3 regions of the Arthrobacter sp. zg-Y895 genome follow, and region 3 is predicted to be linked to each of the others. Evidence: riboswitches for the same ligand, from Rfam matches in the RefSeq annotation. Region 3 holds a riboswitch; each other region holds the start of a gene.
What was found. Region 3 has a riboswitch for S-adenosylmethionine ahead of LJ760_RS02770 (hypothetical protein). Riboswitches for the same ligand answer to the same signal wherever they lie in the genome.
Positions count from the first base shown of each region.

Region 1: it holds a riboswitch for S-adenosylmethionine, as region 3 does, so the genes downstream of both, LJ760_RS05935 (cobalamin-independent methionine synthase II family protein) here and LJ760_RS02770 (hypothetical protein) in region 3, are expected to answer to the same signal.
Region 2: it holds a riboswitch for S-adenosylmethionine, as region 3 does, so the genes downstream of both, LJ760_RS16475 (bifunctional o-acetylhomoserine/o-acetylserine sulfhydrylase) here and LJ760_RS02770 (hypothetical protein) in region 3, are expected to answer to the same signal.

Region 1 is NZ_JAJFZY010000003.1:880,210-889,572, forward strand. Features, by position in the region: gene LJ760_RS05910 (uracil-xanthine permease family protein) at 1-465, opposite strand, end outside; gene LJ760_RS05915 (SDR family NAD(P)-dependent oxidoreductase) at 603-1,478, shown strand; gene LJ760_RS05920 (aldehyde dehydrogenase family protein) at 1,475-2,911, shown strand; gene pgm (phosphoglucomutase (alpha-D-glucose-1,6-bisphosphate-dependent)) at 2,986-4,617, opposite strand; gene LJ760_RS05930 (hypothetical protein) at 4,734-5,099, shown strand; gene LJ760_RS05935 (cobalamin-independent methionine synthase II family protein) at 5,200-6,405, opposite strand; SAM riboswitch class IV at 6,425-6,548, opposite strand; gene LJ760_RS05940 (peptide MFS transporter) at 6,672-8,141, opposite strand; gene LJ760_RS05945 (MsnO8 family LLM class oxidoreductase) at 8,345-9,337, shown strand; gene LJ760_RS05950 (amidase) at 9,339-9,363, opposite strand, start outside.
Region 2 is NZ_JAJFZY010000013.1:25,529-34,891, forward strand. Features, by position in the region: gene LJ760_RS16450 (dihydrofolate reductase family protein) at 1-170, shown strand, start outside; gene LJ760_RS16455 (CPBP family intramembrane glutamic endopeptidase) at 232-1,020, shown strand; gene LJ760_RS16460 (glycoside hydrolase family 2 protein) at 1,082-2,890, shown strand; gene LJ760_RS16465 (endonuclease domain-containing protein) at 3,009-3,836, opposite strand; gene LJ760_RS16470 (VOC family protein) at 4,386-5,036, opposite strand; SAM riboswitch class IV at 5,197-5,313, shown strand; gene LJ760_RS16475 (bifunctional o-acetylhomoserine/o-acetylserine sulfhydrylase) at 5,391-6,707, shown strand; gene metX (homoserine O-acetyltransferase MetX) at 6,746-7,861, shown strand; gene LJ760_RS16485 (VOC family protein) at 7,867-8,646, opposite strand; gene LJ760_RS16490 (SRPBCC domain-containing protein) at 8,766-9,206, shown strand; gene LJ760_RS16495 (SGNH/GDSL hydrolase family protein) at 9,215-9,363, opposite strand, start outside.
Region 3 is NZ_JAJFZY010000003.1:220,419-229,781, forward strand. Features, by position in the region: gene LJ760_RS02750 (FAD-binding oxidoreductase) at 1-537, opposite strand, end outside; gene LJ760_RS02755 (ATP-dependent DNA ligase) at 653-1,720, opposite strand; gene LJ760_RS02760 (RBBP9/YdeN family alpha/beta hydrolase) at 1,731-2,282, opposite strand; gene LJ760_RS02765 (LLM class flavin-dependent oxidoreductase) at 2,357-3,376, shown strand; SAM riboswitch class IV at 4,053-4,185, shown strand; gene LJ760_RS02770 (hypothetical protein) at 4,201-4,605, shown strand; gene LJ760_RS02775 (CPBP family intramembrane glutamic endopeptidase) at 4,757-5,521, opposite strand; gene LJ760_RS02780 (NAD(P)H-hydrate dehydratase) at 5,563-6,444, opposite strand; gene LJ760_RS02785 (histidine phosphatase family protein) at 6,425-7,165, opposite strand; gene LJ760_RS02790 (MFS transporter) at 7,204-8,436, opposite strand; gene narI (respiratory nitrate reductase subunit gamma) at 8,470-9,285, opposite strand; gene narJ (nitrate reductase molybdenum cofactor assembly chaperone) at 9,282-9,363, opposite strand, start outside.

The DNA of each region.
Region 1 (9,363 bases), 660 kb from region 3:
GGCCAGGTTGAGCCCGATCAGGGCCACTATGGTGCCGGTGACCACCGGCGGCATCAGGACCTGGATCCAGCGGGTGCCGGCAAGCTGCGCGGCGAGTCCGACCAGGAACAGGGCAAAGCCAGCCATGATGATGCCGCCCAGGGCCCCGCCGGGGCCGTGCTGGTTGGTGGCAGCTCCGATCGGAGCAATGAAGGCAAAGCTTGAACCCAGATAGCTGGGGACCCGTCCAGCCGTGATGATCAGGAACAGGATGGTTCCAATGCCGGAGAACAGCAGGGTGGTGGCCGGCGGAAAACCGGTCAGGAGCGGCACGAGGAAGGTGGCGCCGAACATGGCCACCACGTGCTGGGAGCCGATGCTGATGGTCCGCGGCCAGCTCAGGCGTTCCTCGGGAGCAACGTAGCTGCCCGGCCGGATGGTTTTGCCGTCTCCGTGGAGGGTCCAGTCCATACCGAATCTGCTCATGGTGGTGCCTTCCGGAGAAAGGGGGTGTCTAGGCCAAATTCTAGCGGTCCGGGATGACCGGGATGCTACGTTGCATAGGAAGAAGGCAAGGTGCAGGGCGGGACCTTGATCACAAACCGATTGGACGATGGAGCAGCATGGGCATTTCAGTTGCAGGACGCGTAGTTCTCATCACGGGCGCAGCCATGGGCATGGGCCGGCTCTACGCCGAGCGGGCCGTGCGTGAAGGCGCGGCGGCAGTGGTGCTGTGGGACCTCAACGCCGAGGCCTTGGAGGACACCGCCGCGCAGCTGCGGGAACTGGGCGCGTCGGCAATCCACCCCTACGCGGTGGATGTTGCCTCCCTGCCGGACATCACGGCCACGGCCGACCAGGTTATCCGGGAGGTAGGCGTACCGGACATCCTGGTCAACAACGCCGGGATTGTGCGCGGCAAGTACTTCTGGGAACACGCGCCGGAGGCGGATATCGACGCCGTTATGCAGGTCAACACCCTCGCCCCCATGCAGGTGACCCGCGCGTTCCTGCCCGGCATGATCGAGCGGCGCACCCCGGCCCGCATCCTGAACGTAGCCTCCGCCTCCGGCACACTGTCCGTACCGAAAATGAGTGTCTACACGGCTTCGAAATGGGCAGTCATCGGCTGGAGCGACTCGATGCGCCTGGAACTCACCGAGTCCGGCAACGGCCACGTTGCCGTCACCACCCTGATCCCCAGCTACATCAAGACCGGCATGTTCGAAGGCGCCAGGGGACCGCTGATGACTCCGCTGATGGAACCGGAATACGTGGTGGACAAGGCGTGGGAGGCGCTCCTTGCCGGGAAGGCACGGATCCAGCTGCCGTGGACGGTGGCGCTGGGCAGTGCCCTGCGCAATGTGCTGCCCCAACCGGCCTGGGACGTGGTTGCCGGCCGCGTCTTCAAGGTCTACCAGTCCATGGACCACTTCACCGGTCGGAAACCGGCGGCTCCGGCTGACGAAACTTCCCTCAAGGAAAGCACCCAGGCATGAGCGAGATGGTCTCCGCGTTCTCTGAGTCCATCCGCGATTCCGGCACCGACCCCGCTGGTTCCCCCGCGGCAGTTCCCTCGGTACTGGCCAAGGTGCGGGAAACCTATGACTCCGGCCGCACCCGGCCGCTCGCCTGGCGCCGGCAGCAGCTCGAAGGGCTGGTCCGGCTTTTCCACGAGCGGGAACAGGAGCTGGCGGACGCCCTGGCAGCGGACCTGGGCAAAAATCCGCTCGAAAGCTACGTCACCGAGCTTTCGCTGGTGCGGGCGGAGGCGGAACACGCACTGAAGCATCTGGAGAACTGGGCCCGCAGCCGGCGGGTTTCCGTCCCGCTGGGCCTGCAGCCGGCGTCGGCCCGGACCGAGCCCCGGCCGCTGGGCGTGGTGCTGATCATCGGTCCCTGGAACTATCCCGTGCAGCTGGTCCTGGCGCCGCTGGTCGGTGCCCTCGCCGCCGGCAACGCGGCGGTCCTCAAACCCAGCGAACTGGCCCCGGCGACGTCGGCCGTGCTGGCGGACCTGCTGCCGCGCTATGTGGACCCGGAAGCCGTCGCCGTGGTCGAGGGCGGGCAGGAAGCCAGCACCGCCCTGCTGAAGGAAAAGTTCGACTCGATCTTCTTCACGGGCGGGGAGCGCGTGGGCAGGATTGTCCTGCAGGCCGCCGCCGAACACCTGACCCCGGTCACCCTGGAGCTGGGCGGGAAATCCCCGGCCGTGGTGCTGGACGGCAACTGGGCCGCCGTCGCACGCCGCCTGGTCTTCGGGAAACTGCTCAACGCCGGCCAGACCTGCGTGGCGCCGGACTACGTCCTGGTGACGGAAGAGGCAGCGCCGGCGCTGAAGAAGCACCTGGTGCGGGCGCTTGCGGAGCAGTTCGGCAAGGATCCGTCCCGGAGCAAGGACCTGGGTCGGATTGTCAACGAACAGCACTGGGAACGGCTGGTGGGGCTGCTGGACAGCGGCACGGTCCTGGCCGGCGGGCGCAGCGACCGCGGCAGCCTGTACCTGGAACCGACCATCCTCACCGACGTGGCACCGGACTCACCGGTGATGCAGGAGGAAATCTTCGGCCCCATCCTGCCGATCATCGAGGTCCGGGACCTGGCGGAGGCAATGAAATTCATTAATTCCCGTCCGGTTCCGCTGGCCGCCTATCTCTACAGCAACTCTGCGGCGGACCGGAAGACGTTCGAGGAGGGGGTCCGGGCCGGCAGCATCAACCACAACGCCAGCACCGTCCAGCTGGCCGTACCCGGCCTGCCCTTCGGCGGCGCAGGTGCCAGCGGCACCGGCGCGTACCACGGGAAATACAGCTTCGACACGTTCAGCCAGCTGCGGCCGGTCTTCACCAAGGGCACACTGCTGGACACCCTCCGGTTCGCGTACCCGCCCTACACGGGGCTGAAGAAGCGGCTCCTGCGCCGGCTGCTGTAACCCGCTGCAGAACAGATAGAAGGGGTGCACCGGCAGGTGCACCCCTTCTATTTGCGGCCTGTTTACGGCGGAACCTAGGAAATCACGCCGTCCACGATGGCCTTGGCCTCGGCCTGGACCTGGTGCAGGTGTTCCTCGCCCTTGAAGGACTCGGCGTAGATCTTGTACACGTCTTCCGTGCCCGAGGGGCGCGCGGCAAACCACGCGTTTTCCGTGGTCACCTTCAGGCCGCCGATGGGCGCCCCGTTGCCCGGCGCCTCGGTCAGGCGCGCGGTGATTTCCTCACCGGCCAGGGTGGTGGCGGTAACGTCCGACGGCGAGAGCTTGGCCAGCGCGGCCTTCTGCTCGCGGGTGGCGGGTGCGTCCACGCGCGCATATTCGGGATCGCCGAACTGGTTGGTCAGTTCGCGGTACCGCTGGGACGGGGTCTTGCCGGTGACGGCCGTCATTTCCGAGGCCAGCAGGGCCAGCAGGATGCCGTCCTTGTCAGTGCTCCAGGGGCTTCCATCGAGCCGGAGGAAGGAGGCGCCGGCGGATTCCTCGCCGCCGAACGCGGTTTCGCCGGAGAGCAGACCCGGCACGAACCACTTGAAGCCCACCGGTACCTCCATGAGGACCCGCCCCAGGTCTGCGGTAACGCGGTCGATCATGGAGGAGGAGACAAGGGTCTTGCCCACCATGGCGTCTGCGCTCCAGCCGGAGCGGTTGCGGTACAGGTAGTCAATGGCGGTTGCCAGGAAGTGGTTCGGGTTCATCAGGCCCGCGTCCGGGGTGACAATGCCGTGCCGGTCGGCGTCGGCGTCGTTGCCCGTGGCAATGTCGTAATCCGCTGCCCGGGAAATCAGCGACGCCATGGCGTACGGCGAGGAGCAGTCCATGCGGATCTTCTCATCCCAGTCCAGGGTCATGAAGGCCCACTGCGGGTCCACGTTGGGATTGACCACGGTCAGGTTCAGTGAGTGCCGTTCCGCGATGGCGCCCCAGTAGTCCACGGAGGCGCCGCCGAGGGGATCGGCGCCGATGTGGAGGCCGGCGCTGCGGATGGCATCCAGGTTCAGCACCGCGGGCAGGTCTTCCACGTAATGCGCCAGGAAGTCATAGGTGCCCACCGAATCTGCCAGGCGTGCTTCACCCAGCGGGATGCGCCGGACCCCGTCCAGGCCGTTCTCCAGCAGCTGGTTGGCGCGGTCGGCAATCCAGTTGGTGATGTCCGATCCGGCGGGTCCGCCCGTGGGCGGGTTGTACTTGAAGCCGCCGTCCGCCGGAGGGTTGTGCGAAGGGGTGACCACAATGCCGTCAGCCTGTTCCGTGCGCGTGGAATTATGCACCAGGATGGCATGGCTCACGGCCGGGGTGGGGGTGAATCCGTTTCGTGCGTCGATCTGCACATTTACGCCGTTGGCGGCCAGGACCTCCAGGGCGGTGTTCTGCGCCGGTTCGGACAGGGCGTGCGTGTCCTTGCCCATGAACAGCGGCCCGGTGATGCCTGCGGATGTGCGGTACTCCACGATGGCCTGGGTGATGGCGGCGATGTGCTGCTCATTGAAGGCGCCGTTGAGGGAGGAGCCGCGGTGCCCGGAGGTGCCGAAGGCCACGCGCTGGGCAACGTTGGACGGATCCGGTACGACGTCGTAATAGGCGTCCAAGAGCGCGGTGAGATCTACAAGGTCGGAAGGTTCGGCGCGTTGGCCGGCACGATTAGACATACCCCTAAGCATGCCAAAGAAACGCAGTCGGCGTCAGACGCGCCGTACACGTAGAAACGCAGGGACAGCCGTATGCTTCTAGCCGAAGCCGCGGGTGCGGCGGGGGAAGGAAGCTGATGGCCACTTCGAGTAGTTCCGTGCCGCCGCAGCGAGCATTGCCGCACGACGGCCTGCGCCGCGGCGCCCGGGCCATGATGGTTTTCTTCAACGTGCTCTACCTGTGCGCCGCACCGGTGTTCTGGTTTTTCTGGACGCAGCGCTCGGCGTTCGCACTGCCGGCCTGGGCGGAAACCGCCGCGGGTTTTGCCAGCGGACCGTTGCCGGCTTTGGCTTTCGCGGCGGCCTGGGCCGCGGCGGGGATCCTCTTCGGGCGGGACCGGCGGCAGGCCGGAGCGGACGCGTTCAATTCCGTCTGTGCACTCGGTGCCCTGGCGGCAGTAAGCGGCATGCTGGCGCTGGTCAGCGCCGGACTGGACGGCTAAGGCGACGGGCAAGGGTGCGGCGGGCGGGATGCCGGTTCCGCCCGCCGCACCTTCGCACCGGTCAGTGGCCCTTTTCCTTGTTCAGTCCCTGCGTGCCTGCCTACCAGAGCCGGGCGCTGGCCAGCCGGGCACCTTCTCCGAGCGTCTCCAGCTTGGCCGCCGCGATCTGGGGATGCACCCGGCCGCCCAGCCCGCAGTCGGTGGACGCAATGACGTTCTCGCGACCCACCAGCCGGGCGAAGCGTTCAATCCGGTCCGCCACCAGTTCCGGATGTTCCACCACGTTGGTGGCATGGGAGACCACGCCGGGAATGAGGACCTTCCCGTCCGGCAGCTTGGTATCTTCCCAGACCCGCCATTCGTGCTCATGCCGCACGTTGCCTGCCTCGAAGCTGTAGCCTCCGGCGTTAATCTGCAGCAGGGTGTCCACCAGGTGGCGGAACTCGATGTCCGTAGTGTGCGGCCCGTGCCAGGAACCCCAGCACAGGTGGAAGCGGACCTGTTCCTCGGGCAGGCCGCGCAGGGCATAGTTCAGGGCTTCGACCCGGATCTGCGTGAACTTGAGGTAGTCCGCCACCGACGGCTCGGGGTTGATCTGGTCCCAGTTCTCGGCAATCGACGGATCATCGATCTGGACGATCAGCCCGGCGTCCACGATGGCAAGGTATTCCTCCCGCATGGCATCCGCGCAGGCGTAGATGAACTCCTCCTCCGTCGCGTAGTACTCGTTGGTAATCCGCGAACAGGAGCCGGGCGAGAGCGAGGCGAGGAAACCCTCGGACAAACCTGCCTCGGCCAAACCGGACTTGAGGTTGGCAATGTCGCTGGCCACGGCGTCGTACCCCGTGTATTCCACCGGACCCGTGACCTTGGGAAAGACCTTCTGCGCCCCGGTGGTGATGCCGGAGGTTGGGTCGGTGTAGGCATCGGCGAAGCGCTGCCGGTCGCGGCGGTCCCCGAAACTGGTGAGGACAACGTTGCCGGGCTCGGAGCGGTGCGGTTCCATGTTCCAGATCCCCGTTTCGGCAACGCTCAGGCCGCCAAGCCGGGCAAACGAATAGGACCACCAGGCCCCGTAGTCGACGTTCGCGGACATCGCATGCCCGTATTCGCCGTCGTTGGGGATGTCGATGCCCGCCTGGCGCTGGCGCCGCACGAGGTCGGCGACGGCGGCCTGCAGGAGTTCGGCGTAGCCTTCCGTATCCGCGGGGTCGGTTTCACGGGCCGCGTTTGCGGCAAGCAGTTCAGGGGTCCGGGGGAGGGAACCGGCGTGGGTGGTCAAAATACGGTCAGTGCTTTTGCGCATGGCAGTGATCCTTTAGGAATCTGTGCTCTTGCCCGCACCGGATGCCCAAAAGGCGGTGCAGGCCGCTTCGTCATCCGAACCACCCGTGAAGCATGGGGTTGGTGCACGGCCAAGTCGGAGCTTGGCGGCCGTGTCTCCTGAAGCTGGGACCCATCCTAACCATGCTGCAGGGATGCAGCCAAGTACGGAACGGGACGGCAAAAAGGACGGCGGCACCGGAGTGTTCCGGTGCCGCCGTCCTTAGTGAAACGCTTGGTGCCTGCCTGCTAGCGCACGCCGCCCATGAGCTTCTTGATGCCCGGGGTAGCCGCAGCCAGGGCAATGCCCAGGACGATCGCGGTAACGCCGCTGAAGGTGAAGTAGCTGACTTCGGTTGCCGGGTCGTAGAACTGTGCCAGCCAGCCCGCCAGGGTGGTGCCCAGGGAGACCGACAGGAAGAACAGTGCCACCATCTGGGTCCGGAAGACTTCCGGGGCCAGCTTGGTTGCCACGGACAGGCCGATCGGGGACAGGAACAGTTCAGCAAACGTGAACAGCAGCAGGATGCCGGCCATGGCCAGCAGCGGGGTGCTGTTCGGCGCGCCGCCGGAGAACGGAATGAAGGCCAGGAAGGCGAGGCCCATAACGGCCAGGCCCATGGCGAACTTCAGCGGGGAGGACGGCTGGCGGTCGCCCATCTTGGTCCAGACGCCGGCGAAGACGGCTGCGAAGATGATGATGAAGACCGGGTTGATGGACTGCACCCAGCTCGGCGGCATCTCCCAGCCGAAGATGCTGCGGTTCAGCGAGCTATCCGCGTACATTGCGACCACCGTGAACTGCTGCTGGAACAGGGCCCAGAAAGCAGCACTGGCAATAAACAGCGGCATGAAGGAGTACACCCGGCGGCGTTCCACCTGGCTCACCTTCTTGCTGCTGAGGATGATCACGAAGTACGCGACGGCGGCCACGATGGCGAGGATCGCCATAACCACCGCGAGGTTCTTGGCGGTCAACACTTCGAAGACAACGGCCAGCACGATGACGACCAGTGCGGCAGCCGCGATGAGGCCGACCTTCATGAACTGCTGCTTCGGCAGCGGGTTGGCTACCTCGTGGGCGGATTCGGGCAGGTTCTTGCGGGTCAACCCGTACTGGACCAGGCCGATGGCCATGCCGATGGCGGCCAGGCCGAAGCCGTAGTGGAATCCGTATTCGGTCCAGGCCAGGCCGGTCAGGATCGGGCCGATCAGGGCACCGATGTTGATGCCCATGTAGAAGATGGAGAAGCCGGCGTCGCGGCGCTGGTCCTTTTCGTCGTACAGGGTGCCGACGAGCGATGTCGCGTTGGCCTTCACACCGCCGGAGCCCAGGGCGATCAGGATCAGGCCGGCGGCCAGTCCGACGGCGCCTGGCAGGACGGCCAGGGAAATGTGGCCCAGCATGACCAGCGCGGCAGCGTAGAACAGCACTCGTTCTGCGCCGAAGACGCGGTCCGCCAGCCATGCACCGAGGATGGTGGAGAGGTATACGCCACCGCCATAGGCGCCGACCAGGGAGACGGCAATGGCTTCGTCGATGCCGAGGCCGCCGTCGGTGGTGCTGTAGTACATGTAGTACAGCAGGATGCCCTGCATGCCGTAGAAGGAGAATCGCTCCCACAGCTCAACGCTGAAGAGGTTGGCCAACATCCGGGGATGGCCGAAGAAGGTTTTACGCGCTTCTTGTACGCCTGAGGTACTGGGGGTATGGCTCACGAGGTTAATATTCCCACTCCCTCGCGGGGGTCAAGCAGCCCGAACTTAAAGAAACCGCCGGAGACTAGGCAGCTTTCCGTTGAGGTATGTTGAAGGTCACATGAAAAACGGATGATTTTGCCCGCGTTACATGCTTACGTGCCTGCATGACGCGCGGATTTGCACGGCTGCGGCGGAATTCCCTAAGCAGGCAGGGGGTTGGCATGGGTATGCCAAGCCTCAGCGTTCCCGTCTCGATCCTTGACCGTGCAAACTCCCGTGAAGGGTTTCCCGAGTCGGATGCGCTCAATGCAGTGCTTGCACGTGCCGAATCGGCAGACCGGCTGGGTTACCGGCGCTTTTGGGTTGCCGAGCACCACGCCGTGGCCGGAATTGCCGGCTCGGCCCCCGCCGTCCTGATGGCCGCCCTGGCGGCACGCACCAAAAACATCCGGATCGGCTCCGGCGGCGTGATGCTGCCGAACCACCAGCCGCTGGTCGTGGCCGAGCAGGCGGCGACGCTGCAGGCCCTGTATCCCGGCCGGATTGATCTTGGCCTCGGCCGTTCCCTCGGTTTCACTCCGGCGGTGCGGAAGGCACTGCGCGCCGGACCGGCCGAAGCGGAGGAATTCGAAGCGCAGCTGGCGGAACTGCTCGCCTATCTCGACGGCACCGCGCCGATCACCGCCCGCCCGCAGGACGGCGGACGGACGCCGGTGTTTGTGCTTGCCACCGGAGCAGGAGTGGAAATAGCAGCACGCGCCGGCCTGGGCGTCGTCCTCGGCGGCCCGGCGCTGTTCCGGCAGAACAGTGCCGGGCAGACAGGCGCGCTGGAACGGTACCGCTCCGCCTTCCGCCCCTCGGACCGTTTTCCCCGGCCCTACGTGCTGGCGGCAGCCAACGTCGCCGTGGCCGGCAGTGAAGAAGAGGCAAGGGAACTGCTGCTGCCCGAGGCGCATGCCCTGGCCGATTCCCGGACCAAGGGGGTGTTCCCCGCCCTGTCAGCAGCGCACAGCGCCGCCGAACTGTCCGGACGGCAGCAGGACCTGGTCCGCTCCACCCTTGAGACCTCTGTCTACGGAACAGTGGAACAGGTGCACGGCAGGCTCGAGGACCTGGTGGCTTCCGCCGGTGCGGACGAGCTGCTCGTTACCGGCGGTGCCTTCGATGTCGAGGGACAGCGGGAATCCGACCGGCTGCTGGCAGGCCTCTTCTAGGTCAGTACCCCAGCTGGGCCGCCACG
Region 2 (9,363 bases), on a different contig from region 3:
CGGCCCTCCGGATGGGACTCGTGGACGTGGTGGAACTGATGATCTGGCCCGTGACGGTGGGCGGCGGAACCCGGGTGTTTCCCGACGGGCTAAGGGCAAACCTCCGGCTGGCACGGGAACGGCGCTTCGATGAGCAAGGCATGGTCCAGGTCCGATACGAGACGGGGTAGGCCCGCATCCGGGCAGCTCCGCACCGGGATCCACCCGGCGGCGTCCGGCACAATGGTGTCCATGCGCGCTGCCTTCCCCTCCGCCCCCGCCGAATCCCTGGATCCGCGGGCACGCCGGATGCTGGTGTTCGAAATCCTGATTGTGCTGGGGCTTTCGCTCGGCAGGTCCGGGGTCTACGCCGTCGTCGAACTCATCGAAAAGGCCACCGAGGCGCCCTTGGGCGATCAGACCACCACGCTGAATCCCGTCCTCGATGACAGGCCGTACTTCGACCTGGTGTACCAGCTGCTGGGGATCTTCTTCTCCCTGCTGCCCGTGGCGCTGGTCCTGTTCCTGCTGACCGAACCGGGGAAGTCCGCGTTCCGCCGGATCGGGTTCACGTTTGCCCGGCCGCTTCGGGACTTCGCGTTGGGGGCGGCTCTGGCAGCGGTCATCGGTATCGGCACGCTTGGCGTTTACGCCGCCGGACGGGCCCTGGGCATCACCACCGCCATTGTCCCGGCAGCCCTGGACACCTACTGGTGGACACTGCCGGTGCTGATCCTCTCTGCCATTCGGCACGCCGTGCTCGAGGAAGTCATTGTGGTGGGCTACCTGTTCCTGCGGCTGCGGCAACTGGGCTGGGGGACGCCGGCGATCATCCTCACCAGCGCCCTGATCCGGGCCAGCTACCACCTCTACCAGGGCATCGGCCCCGGTATCGGGAACTTCCTGATGGGCCTGCTCTTCGGCTACGTCTACACCAGGACGCGGCGGGTGATGCCGCTCGTGATCGCGCACGCGCTGGTGGACATTGCCGGGTTTGTCGGGTTCGCCCTCTTCGGTTCGGCCATCGGGATCGGCGACTAGCGGGCGCCCGACTAGCGGGCACTGCGACTCCTCGGGCACATAGGATGGCCCCGTGACACTGATGACCTCCTGGGGTACAGCCCTGGACCCCGAATCCGTCCTGCCGGAATACCCCCGACCCCAGCTGGCCCGCGACAGCTACCTCAATCTCAACGGCTACTGGCAGTACGCCATCACAGGCACCCGTCGGGAGCAGCCGCCCCGGGACGGGGACTGGGACGGGCACATCCTGGTGCCGTTCTCACCCGAAGCGCCGCTCTCCGGAGTGAACCGGTACCTCCAGCCGCAGCAGCTGCTCTGGTACCGGCGGACCGTGACCCTGCCGGAGGGCTTCGCGGGGGAGCGGGTACTGCTGCACTTCGGCGCCGTGGACTCCAGCTGCCGGGTCACGGTCAACGGCATTTCCGTGGGCGGGCACGACGGCGGCTACCTGCCGTTCTCCCTGGACATCACCGACGCGCTGGCTGCGGGTCCGGACGGCGGTTCACCCGGGGCTGAGCACGAAATCGTGGTCCGGGTCCGTGACCTGAGCAACGCCGGTTCCGCCAGCCGCGGCAAGCAGACCCTGGACCGCGGCGGGATCTGGTACACCGCACAATCCGGGATCTGGCAGACGGTCTGGCTGGAAGCGGTGCCGCAGGCGAGCATCACCCGTCTGGTCCTTGTCCCGGACCTCGACTCGGTGACCGCCACGGTGCTGGTCGACGATGTCCGGTCCGCCCCGGACAGCACTGACCTGCAGGCGGAAGTCACCTTAGCCGCGGGCGGGCACCCGGTGGCGGCCGTCGTCGTCGTTCCCGGTACGCCGGCGCGGATCCCGATACCGGATCCGCACCTCTGGTCCCCGGAGGACCCGTTCCTTTACGACGTCACCGTGCGGCTGCTCACCGGCGGGAAGGAAGCGGACCGTGTGCGCAGCTATACGGCGCTGCGGACCGTAGGAACGGGACCCGACGACGCCGGGCACCTCCGGTTGCTGCTGAACGGGCGGCCGTATTTTCACGCGGGCCTGCTGGACCAGGGGTACTGGCCGGAAGGGCTGTACACCGCGCCGTCGGACGAGGCCCTGGCCTCCGACATCCGTGCGGCGAAGGACCTGGGCTTCAACATGCTGCGCAAGCACATCAAGATCGAGCCCCTGCGCTGGTATTACCACGCAGACCGGCTGGGCATCCTCGTCTGGCAGGACCTGGTCAACGGCGGCACGACCTATAAACACTCCGTTGTCACTGCCCCCGCGGTGGGTGCGGCGCACCGGGCCGACGGCGACTACGCGGCCTTCGGGCGTGCCGACGAGCAGGGCAGGGAACAGTTCCTGGCCGAACTGCACGGCACGGTGGAGCTGCTGGGCAACAGCCCGTCCATCGCGGTGTGGGTGCCGTTCAATGAAGGATGGGGCCAGTTCGATGCCAATGCCGTCGCCGAACTGCTGCGAAGCCTGGACCCGACCCGGACCATCGACCACGCCAGCGGCTGGCATGACCAGGGCGGGGGAGACCTCAAAAGCGTGCACGTCTACTTTGTGCCCTTTCGGCTGCGGAAGGGCTGGCTGGCCGGCGGCCGTGCAGTGGTGCTGTCCGAATACGGCGGGTACAGCCTGCGGATCCCCGGGCACACCTTCAACAACAAGGAGTTCGGTTACCGGCGGTTCCGGTCCCGGAGTGCCCTGGCCCGCGCCTACGAGCGGCTGCACCGGCGGCAGATTGAACCTGCGGTCGCCGGCGGGCTGGCCGCCACGGTCTACACCCAGCTCACCGACGTCGAGGACGAGGTCAACGGGCTGCTTACCTATGACCGCCGGGTGGTAAAGCTCGACGCCGAGCTGGTGCGGGGGATCAATGCGGGGCTTCGCCGGGCTGCCGGGGGCTGACCCGTCTTGCTGCGGGTTTGCCTCGTTTTGTCCGGATCCCTGCAGATTGTCCGATTCCCTGCGCCGCGCGGCGCAGGGATTGCCACAAACCGCAGGGATTCGGACAATCCGGAGGGAATCAGTGGCGTCGGGAGCGGGGGAGACCAGCGCGGAGCAAGCGCTGTACCAAGGACTCAGGGTGCTGGGGCTCTCTTGAGATGTCGTCCCAGGACCAGCGTATAAAACTGACCCCCGTTGCGCGGAGGGCATCTTCGCGCCGTTTCTCCTGACGCAGCGTGTCCCACGAAGGGGCAAGGGCTGCATCGCCCCGACCGTATTTCACTGCGCCGTCGAATTCCCCAACGAGCCTCTGCTCGCGCCAATAAAAGTCGACCCGGAAGCGGCCCGCGGACGTGTTGAACTGTTGCTGGAGTTCCGGCGGAAGGAAACGGTGCCGGTGAATCACTGCCCGGGAGTAGGACTCACCCGCCGATTCGGAATGTGGATCGGCGAAGTCGACAACCCGCTGAGCTCGGAGCTGCTTAACCTGACCGGGCAGGTTCCCGGCTGTTTCCCGCAGGCGGTCCTTTGCCAGGGGAGGCAAACCACGAACGGTATCCGGCCGTAGCACGTGGTCCATGGCCGGAACTGCGTGCTCGAAAGGGAGATAGGCAGCCATGTCCAGGACGGTCTGCGCCCGGGACGTCAGGGCCACCTCATCCAAGGTGGTGACCGGTTCCAACAGCTGACGCTCCACCCAGCGGAGCCCACCACGGCGCTGGCCATGAGTGGGAGGTACGGCCAACAGCAGAACCTCAGCAGAGTGTCCAATGACGGGCAGCCCCCACATGACGGCAGCAGATTGCTGGATAAGGATGCGCTGACCGTGTCCCTGTTCCACGGCCGCCCGGATCCGCACCCGTTGCTGTTCCCAGGGAGAAAGATGCTGCCACTCATCCGCCTTCATGTAGGCACCATGACGGACGCGGATCAGCTGACCGGACCGGCAGCTCGAGGCTAAGGCACGGCGGTAAGCACCGTGGGCCTCCGCATCGGCTGTGAAAATGAGCTCCGGATCCATGGGCTCAAAGATGGATGGGTAACAGCGGACCCGCGAGGGTATGCCCCCCTATTGTGGAAAACCCTCGGGCGCCTCGGTCTGGCGAAGCCCCGCGGTTTGTCGCGATGCCTGCGGTTTGTGGAGCCCCATCGGCGTGGCAATGCCCTGCGGTTTGTCGCGATCCCTGCGGTTTGTGACGATTCCTGCGCCGCGCGGTGCAGGAATCCGGACATACCGCAGGGATCCGGACACAGCGCAGGGACAGACCGCAGGGGTTCGGACTCAGTGCGGGGACAGACCGCAGGGAACCGGACATACCGCAGGGGGGGGCACCGTGCGGGCACATTTCGGGAAAAGCCTGCCGGTTTGGGAAATTCCTGCCACGGCGCAGCGCAGGGATTTCCCGAACCGGCAGGAAAACCCCAAAACGGCAGCAGAAGCAGCAGAAACCCAGTGCTAGATCTCGACAGGACCGTTCGCGGTGTCGAAGGTGACGGACATGATGCCCGGTGTGCCGGCCGGGGCAATCCACGTGACATCCACGTTCTCCAGCGGCTTCTCCACGGGATGGCCCAGCCAGTCGGTGACGCGTGCGGCGGACCCGGCAATGGTCAGGGACTTCAGCTTCACCGAACCGGGCATTCCCGGAATGGCGTTGGAGGGGTGCAGCTCCGCTGTGCCGTCGTCCCAGCGGAGCAGGTAGGGCACCTGCGGATCGGCAATCAAGCCGTTGATGCCGATCTGCCGCCAGGTCAGCTCCTGCCCGTCGGGGAACTTGCGGTTGCCCGGGACGGACTGCCGGCCGAGACGTTCCTCGAAGGGCGAGAGGTCATCAACGGCAACACACCAGCCCATCCAGCCGCCGCCGCATTCGGAGCGCTGGCGCACGGCCTGGCCGAACGGCGCCTTGTCCGACGCCGGGTGGTTCAGGACCTCCACCACCTCGACGTACTGGTTGTTGGCCAGGGGCAGGATCATATTGCGGGTACCGAATCGGGGGTGGACGCCACCCTTCACGAAATCGGCGCCGAGAGCAGCAGCAATCCTCTCGGTAGTGGCCAAAAGACCGTCAGGTTCACAGGCATAAGAAACATGGTCCAAGCGCATGCGGCCCATTGTGACACGTTGTGATACCCGTCTCGACCAAGGGAAGCCTAAGTGCGGAATGTTCCCCGACGCAGTACCGGATTACAGCCAAAAGGCTCCGGCATTTCACGGTGCGTCACAGAGGTTGCGCGACGGCGGCATATCGGTTTCCATAGGTGCAGGTCATGAGTGCCAGCAGATAGCCCCGGCTTGCTGGCCGGCAACCCTCCAACCGCGGTGGGGTGCCCCGGGTGAAGACCTGGCCGTACGCCAAACGGGCGTCCGGCAAGCGCGGGTCCCACGACCCCACCGGACATCCGGCGTACCCGGATGCACCCCGGCGGCGTTGTGCGGCCCCTGGTTTGAAGGAGCATCATGAGTGCAGACTGGTCATTTGAAACCCGCCAGATCCATGTAGGCCAGGAGCCCGACGCCGTCACCGGCGCTCGTGCCCTGCCGATCTACCAGACGACATCCTTCGTTTTTCCGAGTGCAGAGGCCGCTGCGAACCGGTTTGCCCTGGCCGAACTGGAACCGATCTACACCCGGATCGGCAACCCTACCCAGGAAGCGGTGGAAAACCGGATTGCCTCCCTTGAGGGCGGCGTCGGCGCCCTGCTGCTGGCGTCCGGGCAGGCGGCCGAAACCTTCGCGCTGCTGAACCTGGCGCAGGCCGGTGACCATGTGGTCGCCAGCCCCAGCCTCTACGGCGGGACCTACAACCTGCTGAAGCACACCCTGAAGCGGTTCGGCATCGAAACCACCTTCGTGCAGGACCCGGACAACCTGGACCACTGGCGCGATGCCGTCCGGCCCAATACCAAGGCCTTCTTCGGCGAGGTGGTCTCCAATCCCCGCCAGGATGTCCTGGACCTGGAGGGCATCAGCGCCGTGGCCCACGAGGCGGGCGTGCCGCTGATCGTGGACAACACGCTGTCGACGCCGTACCTGATCCGTCCGATCGAATGGGGAGCCGACATAGTGGTCCACTCGGCCACGAAGTACCTCGGCGGGCACGGGACGGCCATTGCCGGCGTCATCGTCGATTCGGGCAACTTCGACTTCGCCGCGGATCCGGAGAAGTTCCCCGGGTTCAATACCCCGGACGAAAGCTACAACGGGCTCGTTTACGCCCGGGACCTCGGCGTCAACGGGGCCCTCGGGGCGAACCTGGCTTTCATCCTGAAGGCGCGGGTGCAGCTGCTGCGGGACCTCGGGTCCGCCGTGTCGCCGTTCAACGCGTTCCTGATTGCCCAGGGACTGGAAACGCTGAGCCTGCGGCTGGAGCGGCACGTAGCCAACGCCGTCGCCGTAGCGAACTGGCTGGAAGGCCACGACGACGTCGTGTCGGTTGCGTACGCGGGCCTCGAGTCCAGTCCGTGGTTTGAGCGTGGCCGCAAATACGGGCCGCGCGGCACCGGCGCCATTGTCTCCTTCGAGATCGAGGGCGGCATCGACGCCGGCAAGCGCTTTGTGGACGGACTGGAGCTGCACTCACACGTGGCCAATGTCGGAGACGTCCGTTCCCTGGTGATCCACCCGGCGTCGACCACCCACAGCCAACTGGGTGCCGAAGCACAGCTCGCCGCAGGGGTCAGCCCCGGACTGGTGCGCCTCTCGGTCGGCATCGAGCACATCGACGACATCCTCGCGGACCTTGACGCAGGGTTCCGGGCCGCCAAGGGAGCATAGCGCCCGTGTCACGGCACCCGGCACCCCGGCACGAGCCGCTGACGGTGCCCCCGCTGCAGCACCCCTCCAATCAGGATGGGGTGCTGCAGTACGCCTCCATCGGCGGACTGGAGCTGGAAACCGGAGGGTACCTGCCCGACGTCGTCCTGGCCTACGAGACGTGGGGGCAGCTGGACCCGGACGCCGGCAACGCCGTGCTGGTTCCGCATGCGCTGACCGGCAGCACCCACGTAGCCCGCGGGAGCAGCACCGAACCGGGCTGGTGGGAGGAGCTGGTGGGCCCGGGCCGGACTGTGGACACTCGCCGGTACTTCGTGGTCTCGGTCAACATGCTGGGCGGTTGCTACGGCTCCACGGGACCTGCCTCGGCTGACCCGGACGGATTGCCGTGGGGCTCAAGGTTTCCGTTCGTCACCGTCCGGGATTCGGTCCGGGCGGAGGCGCGGCTGGCGGACCGGCTGGGAATTGCACGGTGGCATGCCGTGCTGGGCGGTTCGCTCGGGGGAGCGCGGGCGCTGGAATGGGCGGTGACCGAACCGGACCGGGTGCGGCACTGCGGGGTGATCGCAGCCACCGCAGCCAGCACGGCCGAGCAGATCGCGTTTGCCCAGGCGCAGCTGGCCGCTATCCGGCTGGATCCGGATTTCAACGGAGGCGACTATTACAACGGCACGCCTCCGCTGGCCGGCCTCGGCCTGGCCCGCCGGATTGCGCACATCACCTACCGGTCCGAACCGGAACTGGAATACCGGTTCGGACGCAGTTCCCAGGCGTCCGAGGACCCTTTCGGCGCCGCCTACGCGGCCGGAAGGGGCCGGTACTCCGTGGAGAGCTACCTGGACCACCAGGCCCGGAAACTGGCCGACCGGTTCGATGCCAACAGCTATCTGGCGCTCACCGAAGCCCTGGTCAGCCACGACGTCGCCCGGGGCCGGGGAAGCCTGCGCGCGGCGCTCGCAGGCACGACGGCGGACTTCTTCATTGCCGCGGTGGAATCGGACCGGCTCTACTTTCCCCAGCAGTCGGCGGATCTGGCAGCGGCCCTGCCCCGGGGAACGCAGGTCCATCTCATTCGGGCACCCATCGGGCATGACGGTTTCCTGACCAGCGTCCGGGAGATTTCCGGTGCCTTGAAGCGGGAGGTGTTCGGGTAGGACGCTTAGGCGTCCGGGGCCTCCATCAGCCAAAACGCTGCTCCGGTGGGGTCGGCCAGCTGGACCATCCGGCCGAAGTCGGAATCCTCCGGCACGCTCAACACCGATCCGCCCAGCTGCTCCGCCTGCTCGGCCGCGGCGTCGATGTCCGCATGGCCGAAGTAGATCTCCCAGTGGGAGGGGACGTCCTCCGGGAGTTCAGCGGCGGCATCCATCACCCCGGCCACCGGACGGCCGTTGCTTTGCAGCGTGGAGTAGCGGAACTCGTCGGTGTCTGACAGGACCTCTGTTTCCCAGCCGAACACGTTCCGGTAAAACGCCAGGGCCGCCGGATAGTCATTGGTCATGAGCTCGTACCAGACCGGTGCCCGGGTCTCATCGATCCGCGCGAATCCCCGGTGGGTATCCGGCTGCCAGACACCGATGGCCGCTCCGGTGGGGTCGCCAACCACTGCCACCGTGCCCTGGTCCAGGGCACGCGCCGGGTCCAGCATCACCTGCCCTCCGGCGGCGGCAGCGGAATCGGCTGTGGCGCCGGCGTCGTCGGAGGCAAGGTACACGGTCCAGAAATCCGGGAACGTGTTCTCCGGCGAGTTCTGCATCATGCCGGCCACCACGTCCCCGTTGTGCCGGAAGTGGAGGTAATGTCCGGATTCCCTGCCCAGGTCCACAGCGTCCCAGCCGAGCAGTCCGGCATAGAACTCCCGGGCCCGGGCAGGATCGGAGGAGGCCAGATCCGCCCAGCAGGGGGAACCGGCAGGGAAACGATCGGGTGCAGCGGGCATGGCGGGCCACCTCTTTTTAGAGGAACTGCAGGGATATCCGCAGTTATACCAACCCCGTTCGGCGGACAACAGGGGCCTACCCCTTGCCCGCCGCGGCAATTCATGGGAGAACATTCCCCATGGCAGATCGGATCTCGCTTTCCGGCCGGGCGCAGTGCACCCCGGAGGTTCTCTGGCACGTGCTCGTTGATAACCGGGCGGCCTGGTGGCCGGACATGGACTTCGCTGCGCATCCCGGAGCGCCCCTGAAAGAGCGGTGGAGCGAGGACGGAGTGGAGCACACAGCCACCGGTACGGTCCTGGCCGTCGCCCCCGGCCGGCTGCTTTCCTTCCGCTGGACCGCACCCGAATGGGGTGCCCACACAGTGGTCAGTTTCGAACTGACCGACGAAATAGATGCCACGGGGGTGGCAGTGACCGAGAGCGGCTTTGCAGCGCTCGACGCCGGAGTGGGTGCCGAACTCTCCGCAGCCCACCGGGAAGGGTGGGCCTTCCACCTGGCGAACCTCATTGAGCAGGCCGAAAAGACCGACCAGGCACAGCAGGCGGGCGGCTCCTGAAAGCAGGTCTAGTCAGCTGATCCCTGCGGCATCCGCTGCCCGAACATCGGTCCGGCCTCGGGACGCTTGGCGGAGATCCCGTCACCCGAGGACTGGTGCCGCACCCGGCGGACCACCCACGGGAACAGGAACTCGCGGGCCCAGACCATGTCCTCGG
Region 3 (9,363 bases):
CTCGGCGCTGCCTGCTTCGAGGTGCCTCAGGCTGCCGTCGGGGGTCACAACATCTATGGCCTGCACGTGGTCGCTGGCGAATCCCAGCGCCCGGCCCATCAGCGGCAGCCCCCCGCCGGACGCGTAGCCCACCACTCCCACCGTTCCGGAGGAGCCGTGCGGGCCCGTAAGCCCGAGCAGCACGGTCTTCTCCAGCACCGAGCGCCAGCTGACGCCGGCACCCACGGTGACCGTGCCTGCGTCGGAGTCCACCGCCAGGTCCTGCAGCCGGGACGTGTTGATCAGCAGGCCCTCGTCCATGGCGGCGGCAGCACCGTGGCCGGTTGCCTGCATCCCGACGGGGATGCCCCGCTCAGCGGCCCAGCGGACGGCGTTCTGTACATCCTCGACGTCGGCTGCACCGAGCACGGCATCGGGATGCTGGATCAACGAGGGGTTGAAGCCGGCGGTGTCTACGGCGTACCCGGGCTCCCCTGGACTGTTCAGCGGACCATGGACAACGCTGCGCAGGGTTTCGAGGTCGGCTGCCTGGATCATCTTCGGCTCCTTGTGGGCGGGTGTCCGCGGCCGCCGGTCCAGCGGACCGGAGATGCTGACAAAAAATGCTAGGCATCGATGTGCTTCCCTGCCTAGCCCCGCCGGACAGTTTCCGCTAGCTCCCGAGCACCTCCGCCAGATCGAACTTCACCGGCTCCTCCAGCTGCTCATAGGTGCAGGATTCGGGCGTCCGGTCCTGCCGCCAGCGGGAAAACTGGGCCACATGGCGGAACCGCTCCCCCTCCATGTGGTCGTAGCGCACCTCCACTACCCGTTCCGGGCGCAGCGGTACGAAAGAGAAGTCCTTTTTCCCGCTCCAGCGGCTGCCCTCGGAGTTGCGCGGGGTGCGCGTGCCCTTCTCCTGCTCCCCCTCGGCCCAGGGGTGTCCGTCCTCGACGGCGACCAGCGGCTGGAGTTCCTCGAACAGTTCCCGGCGGCGGTCCATCGGGAAGGAACTTGCTGCGCCCACGTTCACCAACACGCCGTCGTCGTTGTAGAGCCCCAGCAGCAGGGAGCCGATCAGATCGGGGCCGGATTTGTGCACCCGGTAGCCGGCGAGCACACAGTCCGCAGTGCGTTCGTGCTTGAGCTTGGCCATCGTGCGCTTGTTCGGCGCGTACGGGCCGTCCAGCGGTTTGGCCACCACGCCGTCCAGGCCGGCACCTTCAAAACGGCCGAACCAGTCCTGCGCCTGGTCGGCGTCGTCGGTGGCGGCGGTGACGGACACCGGTGCCTGTGCCGTTTTCAGCGCCTGGACCAGGGCCTCCCGGCGTTCGGAGAACGGCCGGTCCCGGTAGTCGACGTCGCCCAGGGCCAGCAGGTCGAAGGCCACAAATCGGGCGGGGGTTTCCTCCGCGAGCAGTTTCACCCGGCTGGCGGCGGGATGAATCCGCTGCTGCAGCAGTTCGAAGTCCAGCCGTTTGCCGTCCGGAGCCACCATGACGATCTCGCCGTCCAGCACGCACCTCTCGGGCAGGTTCGCTTTGAGGGCTTCGACGATTTCAGGGAAGTACCGCGTCATTGGCTTCTCGTTCCGGGAGCCGATCTCGACGTCGTCGCCGTCCCGGAAAATGATGGACCGGAATCCGTCCCATTTGGGTTCGTACAAGTAGTCCCCGCGGGGCAGGGCGCTGACGGATTTGGCCAGCATCGGGGCAACCGGGGGCATCACTGGAAGGTCCATGTGCCCATTCTTATCCGATTGCGGCCGGTTCCCCCAGCCCTGCTGTGAAGGCCGTGAGCAGGTCGCGGCCCTGCTCCCAGTAGCCCACCCCGCTCTTTTCGTTGATGTGGGCCAGCTCGCCGGCATCAATAACGGGCACCTTCCAGGCCGCGGCGATGCTTTGCGCGGCCGGCAGCGCACAGTACGGATCGCTCTCGCTGGCAATCAGCAGGCCGGGCACGGGCAGTTCCTGCATCCGCGGAGACCGGAACGTTCCTGCGGCCTGCGGAAACGAAGCGGCAACGGGATCGGGCGGGCTGACCAGGAACACCCCGTGGGCGCCGTCGGGGTTGCGCAGCAGCCATTCCACCGCCGCCAGGCAGCCCAGGCTGTGTGCCACCAGGACCGTCTGACCGTTCTGCGCGCCGGCGGCCCGGTCCAGCGCCGCCATCCAGTCCTCCAGCTCGGGTTCATCCCACGACGACGGCGCGATGCGGGTGACGTCCGGCAGCTCCGCCTCCCAGCGGCTCTGCCACTGCTCCGGTGGTGAGCCCTGATAGCCCGGGACCATGGTGATGTGCACTGGGGCTGTTTCCTTTCACTGGTTCGGCGCAGGTGACCGGGAATACTGCCGGCGTTTCCGGCGCTGGAGCTTGTATGAAGAAAATAGGATTCCTGTCCTTCGGACATTACCGGAATGCCGTGGGATCGATGACTCCCAGTGCGCAGGACGCAATACTGCAGCAGATTGAACTGACGGTCGCCGCCGAGGAAATCGGCGTCGACGGCGCGTACATGCGGGTGCACCACTTCGCCCCGCAGTTCTCCGCCCCCTTCCCCATGCTCTCCGCCATGGCGGCACGGACCAGCCGGATCGAGCTGGGCACGGGCGTGATCGACATGCGCTACATGAATCCGCTGGCGATGGCAGAAGACGCCGCAGTGGCGGACCTGATCAGCGGCGGCAGGCTGCAGCTCGGCATCAGCCGGGGATCCCCCGAGCCTGCCCTGCGCGGTTATGAGTCCTTCGGCTACGTTCCCGGCCCGGATTCCTCCGACGCGGAAATGGCCCGGCAGCACACCGAAGTGTTCCGTGCCGCCATTGCCGGCGCCGGGGTGGCGCAGGCTGATCCGGCCATGACCGGCAGCACCGGAGCCATGGCCATTGACCCGCTGTCCCCCGGACTGCCGGAGCGGATCTGGTGGGGGTCCGGGACCCGGGCCACCGCCAAGTGGACCGGCGAGCAGGGCATGAACCTGATGAGCTCCACGCTCCTGACCGAGGACACCGGGGTGCCGTTCGACCAGCTGCAGGCCGAGCAGATCGCGGTGTACCGGAAGGCCTGGGCCGACGCCGGACACCAGGGCACCCCGCGGGTGTCCGTCAGCCGCAGCATCATTCCGCTGGTGACCGGGCAGGACCGGCACTACTTCGGGCTGCGGGCGCAGGCCGAAGGCCGGGACCAGGTGGGCCACCTCGACGGCGGCTTGGCCCGGTTCGGGAAGAGCTACATCGGGGAACCGGACGTCATTGCCGCAGAGCTGGCCGCGGACGCCGCGGTGCAGGAGGCCGATACCGTCCTGGTGACCGTGCCGAACCAGCTGGGCGTGGAGTACAATGCACATCTGCTGGAGAGCATCGTCAAGCTTGTGGCCCCGGGGGCCGGCTGGCGGTAAGTCTCGTCCCTGGGGCCGGACCCGCCCCCTGCGGGCGGTCCCCCTAGAGTTCGCCCCCCCCTGCGGGCGGTCCCCCTAGAGTTCGCCCCCCCTGCGGGCGGTCCCCCTAGAGTTCGCCCCCCCCCTGCGGGCGGTCCCCCTAGAGTTCGCCCCCCTGCGGGCGGTCCCCCTAGAGTTCGTCCCCTGCGTCCGCCCCCTGCGGGGCTGGAACGGCGGCAACGAAATTCCCCGCTCGCAGAGCTCGCGGGAAATATTAAAGCCGCCTTCCTCCAGCCCCTCCGGCGGCGGCGTGTGGTGTCACCTTCCGGCGGCGCATGGGCCCCAGCTCCTCAGTGTCTCCGGTGGCGGGATGTGGCCCCCGTGTCTCCGGTGGCGGGTTCTGACCCCAGCTCCTGCGGCGGCGAGCGTGAGGATGTTCGTCCAGCGGTCTCCCGGGGTTGATGGCAGGTGAGGTGCGGAACGCAGGCTCCGGACGGGCCGGGTTAGGCGGCTTTAATAATCCTTGCGAGCTCTGCGAGCAGGGATTTTCGTTGCCGCCGTTCCGGTCCGCCCGGCGCACCCACCGGGAACGTACCCCCATCGCACCGCCCGACGCACCCACCGGAACGCGCACAACCGCACACCCGGAAACGGTCCTCTGTCGAAATGTCAGTGGCCTCAGCTACAGTAGTTTCAGCTTCACGAGATGTGGCCTTCGCCCGGTTTACCGGGCACAAAAGCTCCGACTGGCCCCACACCAACCCCACTGTTCGGCGGGTGGTTCGGATGACGAAGCGGCCTGCGTCATACGTCGCAGGCAAGGACAACCTGCAAAGGAACCCACTGTGAGCATTTCCAGTGTCAGCAAATCCGGTCTCAGCAACTGCAGCGGCTTCGCCCCGGGGCACAACATCCATTGGATCCATCGCCGCCGCCTCGAGGGCTGGGAGCAGTGGTCGGACGTCGAAGTCACGGCCGATCCGCAGCTGGACCTCATCTATCTGGTGTCCGACGGAACCCAGCACCTGATGTGGTTCCACAACGTTCCGGCCGTCGCCACTGCGCTCGCGGCCGCCGTCGACACCCCGCAGTGGTGCCAGCGCTATTCCACACTGATGGTGCCCGGCGGATTCGATTCGGATGCCCGGAGTTCTTTTTTCTACTTGGCCCGGCCGGAGCAGGTGGTTCCATGCAACGGCTCCCTGGTTCGGGCCCCGGAAACTGAGCGGATCGAAAAGGCCGGCTCCTAGCCGTTCTGCTACGCCCCGGGATCCCAACGGATACCGGGGCAGAGCAAGCTACGCGGAGGAAACCGGTCGCAGGGGAACGTCGGGGTGCGTGCCCTCCGCTACGAGGCCAGCCACGGACCCCGGCGTTAGCTGTCCAGAAGGCAGACGGCAGCTACTGCTGCAGCAGCTCCGGCGGCACGCTGTAGATGAGGATGACACCCAGCAGGTTTTTGGCGGCGTGCACACCGTAGGAAAGCATGAAGTTGTTTCCGGCCCAGACGTAGATGCCCACAAGGGTGGCTCCCATCGCCAGGTAGGGCATCAGCACCGGGAGGGACAGGGATTCCTTGCCCACAATGTGGATGGAGGCGAACAACAGGACCGACAGGATGCAGCAACCCCAGAGATTCCAGTAGCGGCTGAGCTTGCCGATCAGCAGGTGCCGGAAAATGTACTCCTCGACAAAGGGCGCCAGCACCACCAGCAGCGGCACCACCAGCCACGGCGAAACGGACCCCACAAATCCCTCCACGGCTTCCTGGTTCACCGCCGTTTCGACCTGCCCGCTCAGCAACGCCCCGATCATGGTGACAATAAGCATGGCGATGACGCCGACAGGAATCAGGGACAGGGACAGCACCGGCCGAGTGGCCAGGATCTTGGCTTCGCGCACCACGTAGGGCCTGGCCGCGAGGAAAGCCAAGAGGCCGGCAACCCCGTAAAACGCCAGGTTCAGGACGTAGGCAGCTGCAACCGGATCCGGAACCAGCAGCACCAGGACAGGCATGACGAGTCCGGGCGCAAAGCTCAGGACCAGCAGGAACAACACGTAGAAACCTGCTGCCACGGCGTCACGGCGGGTGAAACGGTAGGAAAGCCACGGAATTTGGGCCGCAGGTCGCCCCGGAGGGCCGGTCCGGTATTCGTTCGCTGTCATTACCTCAGGATATGGGCCGTTCCGCCGGGATACAGCCCTCGCTAGCTCAACTCCGCGATCACCGGCGGCATGGCCTCGAGCAGTTCCCGTGCCAGGAAGCTGAGCGGTCCCCGCGAGGCGGAGAGCCGGTCCCCGCTCACCGCGTGCAGATAGGTGCCCCAGCACGCTGCCTGTTCCGGCGTCGCACCGCGGGCCAGGAACCCTCCCACCGCACCGGCAAGGACATCCCCGGACCCGGAAGTACCCAGGCCCGAGTTCCCGGCCGGCACTTCCCAGCTCCTTCCGTCAGGCGCGGTAATGACGTTGTGCGCGCTGACCACCGCGGAGTATTTCCGTGCCACCTCCAGCGAGGCTTTCGGCAGGTCCAGAGAGTCTTCGTCGGCATCCTCGTCCTCGAGGAGACGCAGGATTTCTGCACCGTTCGGGGTCAGGACCAGCCTGCCGGCCAGGGTGTCGTAAAGTTCCGGCAGCCCGGGCAGCACTCCCAGGGCAAAGGCGTCCAGTACCACCTGCGTCTTTTTCCCGAGCAGAGGAACCACTGACTGCAGGAGCGCTGCGGCCTGCTCGGCGTCGTCCAGGCCGGGACCGATTACCACTGCCGACGCCGTCGAAAGATCGGATTCGAGCACCTTGCCTGCCGCAGCGCCGTCAATCCCGCCGTCTTCCTCGGGCAGTCCCACCACCCCGGATTCGGGGATGGCCACGGCGACGGCGATCGCTGCCGATTCCGCCAACCCCATGGTCAGGCGGCCTGCGCCGACCCGCAGCCCGGCAAGCCCGGTCAGCATCACCGCTCCCGGAGTGCTCCGGGCTCCGCCGACCACCAGCACGGTGCCGCGGTCCTCCTTGCCGGAGGCCTCGGTGGAAAGCCGCCAGCCGCGCAGCAGCGCGGGGGTAACAAGCTCAGCGGGGGTGGATGTCATCAGTTTCTCCTGCATGTTCGGTTACCGGTGCTCCACTGTCCTGCAGGTGGAGCACGCTGTTGAAGGTGTGCAGCTTCCAGGGCCCGGTGCCGGCGGGGCGCACCAGCCGGGTCACTGAGCCGTTCCGCACGCTGTTGGCGGCGGCGGTGTCCAGCAGTTCCTGCTCGCTCATCCGTTCCAAAACGTAGCGGATCAGCAGGATCACGGCGTCGTGGCAAACCACTGCCACACGCTTGCCGTCTTCCTCGTCGTCAAGGTCCCGGAACACCGAACGCAGCCGCAGCGCGACGTCGGCCCAGGACTCGCCGCCCGGCGGACGGTAGGCGAATTTCCCCAGCCAGGACCGGCGTTCGGCTTCCTCGGGATAACGCGCCGCGACGCCGGCGGAGGTCAGCAGGTCCAGGATCCCCAGTTCCCGGTCCCGCAGGCGCTCGTCAATCCGCATGACGCCGGTGAGGCCGGGCAGCCCCGCCAATTCGGCCGTCTGCCGGGCCCGCAGGTAGGGTGAACACCAGACAGACTCGGGCAGCTCATCGGCGGGAAGCCCGGCAATCCAGCGGCCAAGCGCTTCAGCCTGCTCCTCGCCGTCGGAGCTGAGCGGGACGTCGGGGTCCCGCCAGGGAAGGTCAATACGTTCGGCGCCCTCGCGGCCGGCGCGGGTAGCGGCCACGTTGCCGGCGGATTCACCGTGACGGACCAGAATCAGTTCAATTGCACCCATGCTCCGACTCTACCCGCCGGCCTCCGGAGGCCAAGGGCTCAGGCACCGGAGCGAGTGTCCACCCTGCCGCCGTTGCGCACCGTGAACGTCAGCAGCAGGGCGACGGCGGCAAAAGCCGCAAGCAGCATCAGGCCCACGAAATAGCTGCGGTTCGCCGGGTCATAGGTTGCCCCCATAACCAGCGGCGGGAAGTAGCCGCCTAGCCCGCCGGCGGCGGCAATAATCCCGCCGACGGTACCCACATCCTGCGCCGGAGCGGCACGGCCCACCCAGGCGAACACTCCGCCGGTGCCCAGCCCCAGGAACAAGGCCATCAGGATGAACGCCGTACCGTAGACCTCCTCTTCCTCCGGGCGGAGGGCAACGATAACGGCCAGGACCGCCGTGCCGGCAAAGGAAACGAGCGTGACCAGCTTCGGCCCCACCTTGTCCGCGATGGTGCCGCCGATCGGCCGGGCGATGACGGCGGCCACGGCGAAGCCTGCGGTCCGGGTTCCTGCCGCGGTCGCGTCGTAATCGTAGACATTGCCCAGATAGGTGGGCAGGTAGTTGGAGAACGCCACAAACGCACCGAACACCACGCCGTACAGGAAGCACAGCTGCCAGGTGACGCGCAGGGTGAAGGCGTGGGTGATCTTCGGCAGCACCGGTTCCGTGGGTCGTGACCAGGCCGGGGATTCACGCAGGATCAGCCAGCTCAGCACCGCCATGGCCGCGACGACGACGGCGATGGTGATGTGGGTGCCCATGTAGCCGACGGCGGCCACCAGCCGCGGGGTGAAGAACGCCGACACGGCCGTCCCCACCATGCCGGCCCCGAACACGCCGGTCGCGAAGCCCTTCCGGCTGCGTTCGTACCAGGCGGAGCAGAAGGGGATGCCGATCGCGAAGACGGTCCCGGCAATGCCGAGGAAGAACGCGATGACCACCAGGAACGGGAAGTTTCCCTGCTGGCCGACGATTCCGGTGAGCAGCACCAGCGGCGCCGTCACTCCCAGGATCACGGTGAACATAACGCGCCCGCCGTATCGGTCCGTCAGGGCGCCGACGGGGATCCGGGCCACCGAGCCGACCAGGATGGGCATGGCCACAAGGACCGAGGTTTGTCCGGCCCCCAGGTCCATGTCTGCGGCGTAGCGGCTGGAGAGCGGCCCGATGATCGTCCAGGCCCAGAACCCCACCGTGGAGGCAATGGTTGCCACGATGAGGTTCCGCAGCTGGCCGGACCGGAAGTCTGCGCCTGCGGCCGGAGGAGAAGATGCTGTGGACATGGGCTGCCTGCCTTCCGCCAGATGAACTCGGTTCTAAGGTGTGCCCGGGCGGTCCCGATCGGGGGTCCCCACGGGGTCCCAGCCGCCGCGCGGCGTCCTCGCACCCGGAACCGGCCGCCGGCCCCGCGAACGGTAGACGATGTAGGGCCGGAACAGGTAGTGCACGGGCGCGGTAAACGCGTGGACCAGGCGGGTGAAGGGCCAGAGGGCAAAGAGCACCAGCCCGAAGACCGTATGGATCTTGAAGGACATGGAGGCAGCCGTCATTCCCGTGATGTCGGGCTGCAGGATGAAGATGGAGCGGAACCACGGCGCCACGGTGTCCCGGTAGTTGACGATGTTCGTGTCGAAAACGGAAAAGACCGTGGTCGCCAGTCCGGTCAGGATCGCCGCCAGCAGGAAGATGTACATCCCCTTGTCATTGCGGGTGGTGGCCATGAATACCGGGCCGGTGGTCCGGCGTCGGTAAATCAACAGGACTATCCCCACCAGCGTGGCTATGCCGGCCAGGATGCCCACGCTCAGGGCGAAGAAATGGTAGGTGTCCTCGTTGAGTCCGATCGCGTCCATCCAGGTTTTCGGAATCACCAATCCGACGAAATGCCCCACGATCACCGCTAGGATCCCGAAGTGGAAGAGCGGGGAAGCAATCCGCAGCAGCCTGGACTCGTAGAGCTGGGATGACCGGGTGGTCCAGCCGAACTGGTCATACCGGTACCGCCAGATGGAACCGAGCACCAGGATGGCCAGCACCAGATACGGCAGCACGCCCCAAAGCATGACGTCGTCCACGCCCACCTGCACGTTCTCCGGCGGCGGCACGTCCAGCGGTGCAGGTACGGCAGTCATGGGTGGCTCCTTTCGCTCACCGGCAGCAGCCGCGAGCTGTACGGTTCCAGCCCCACGGTTTCGGTGGGCGGACCGTAG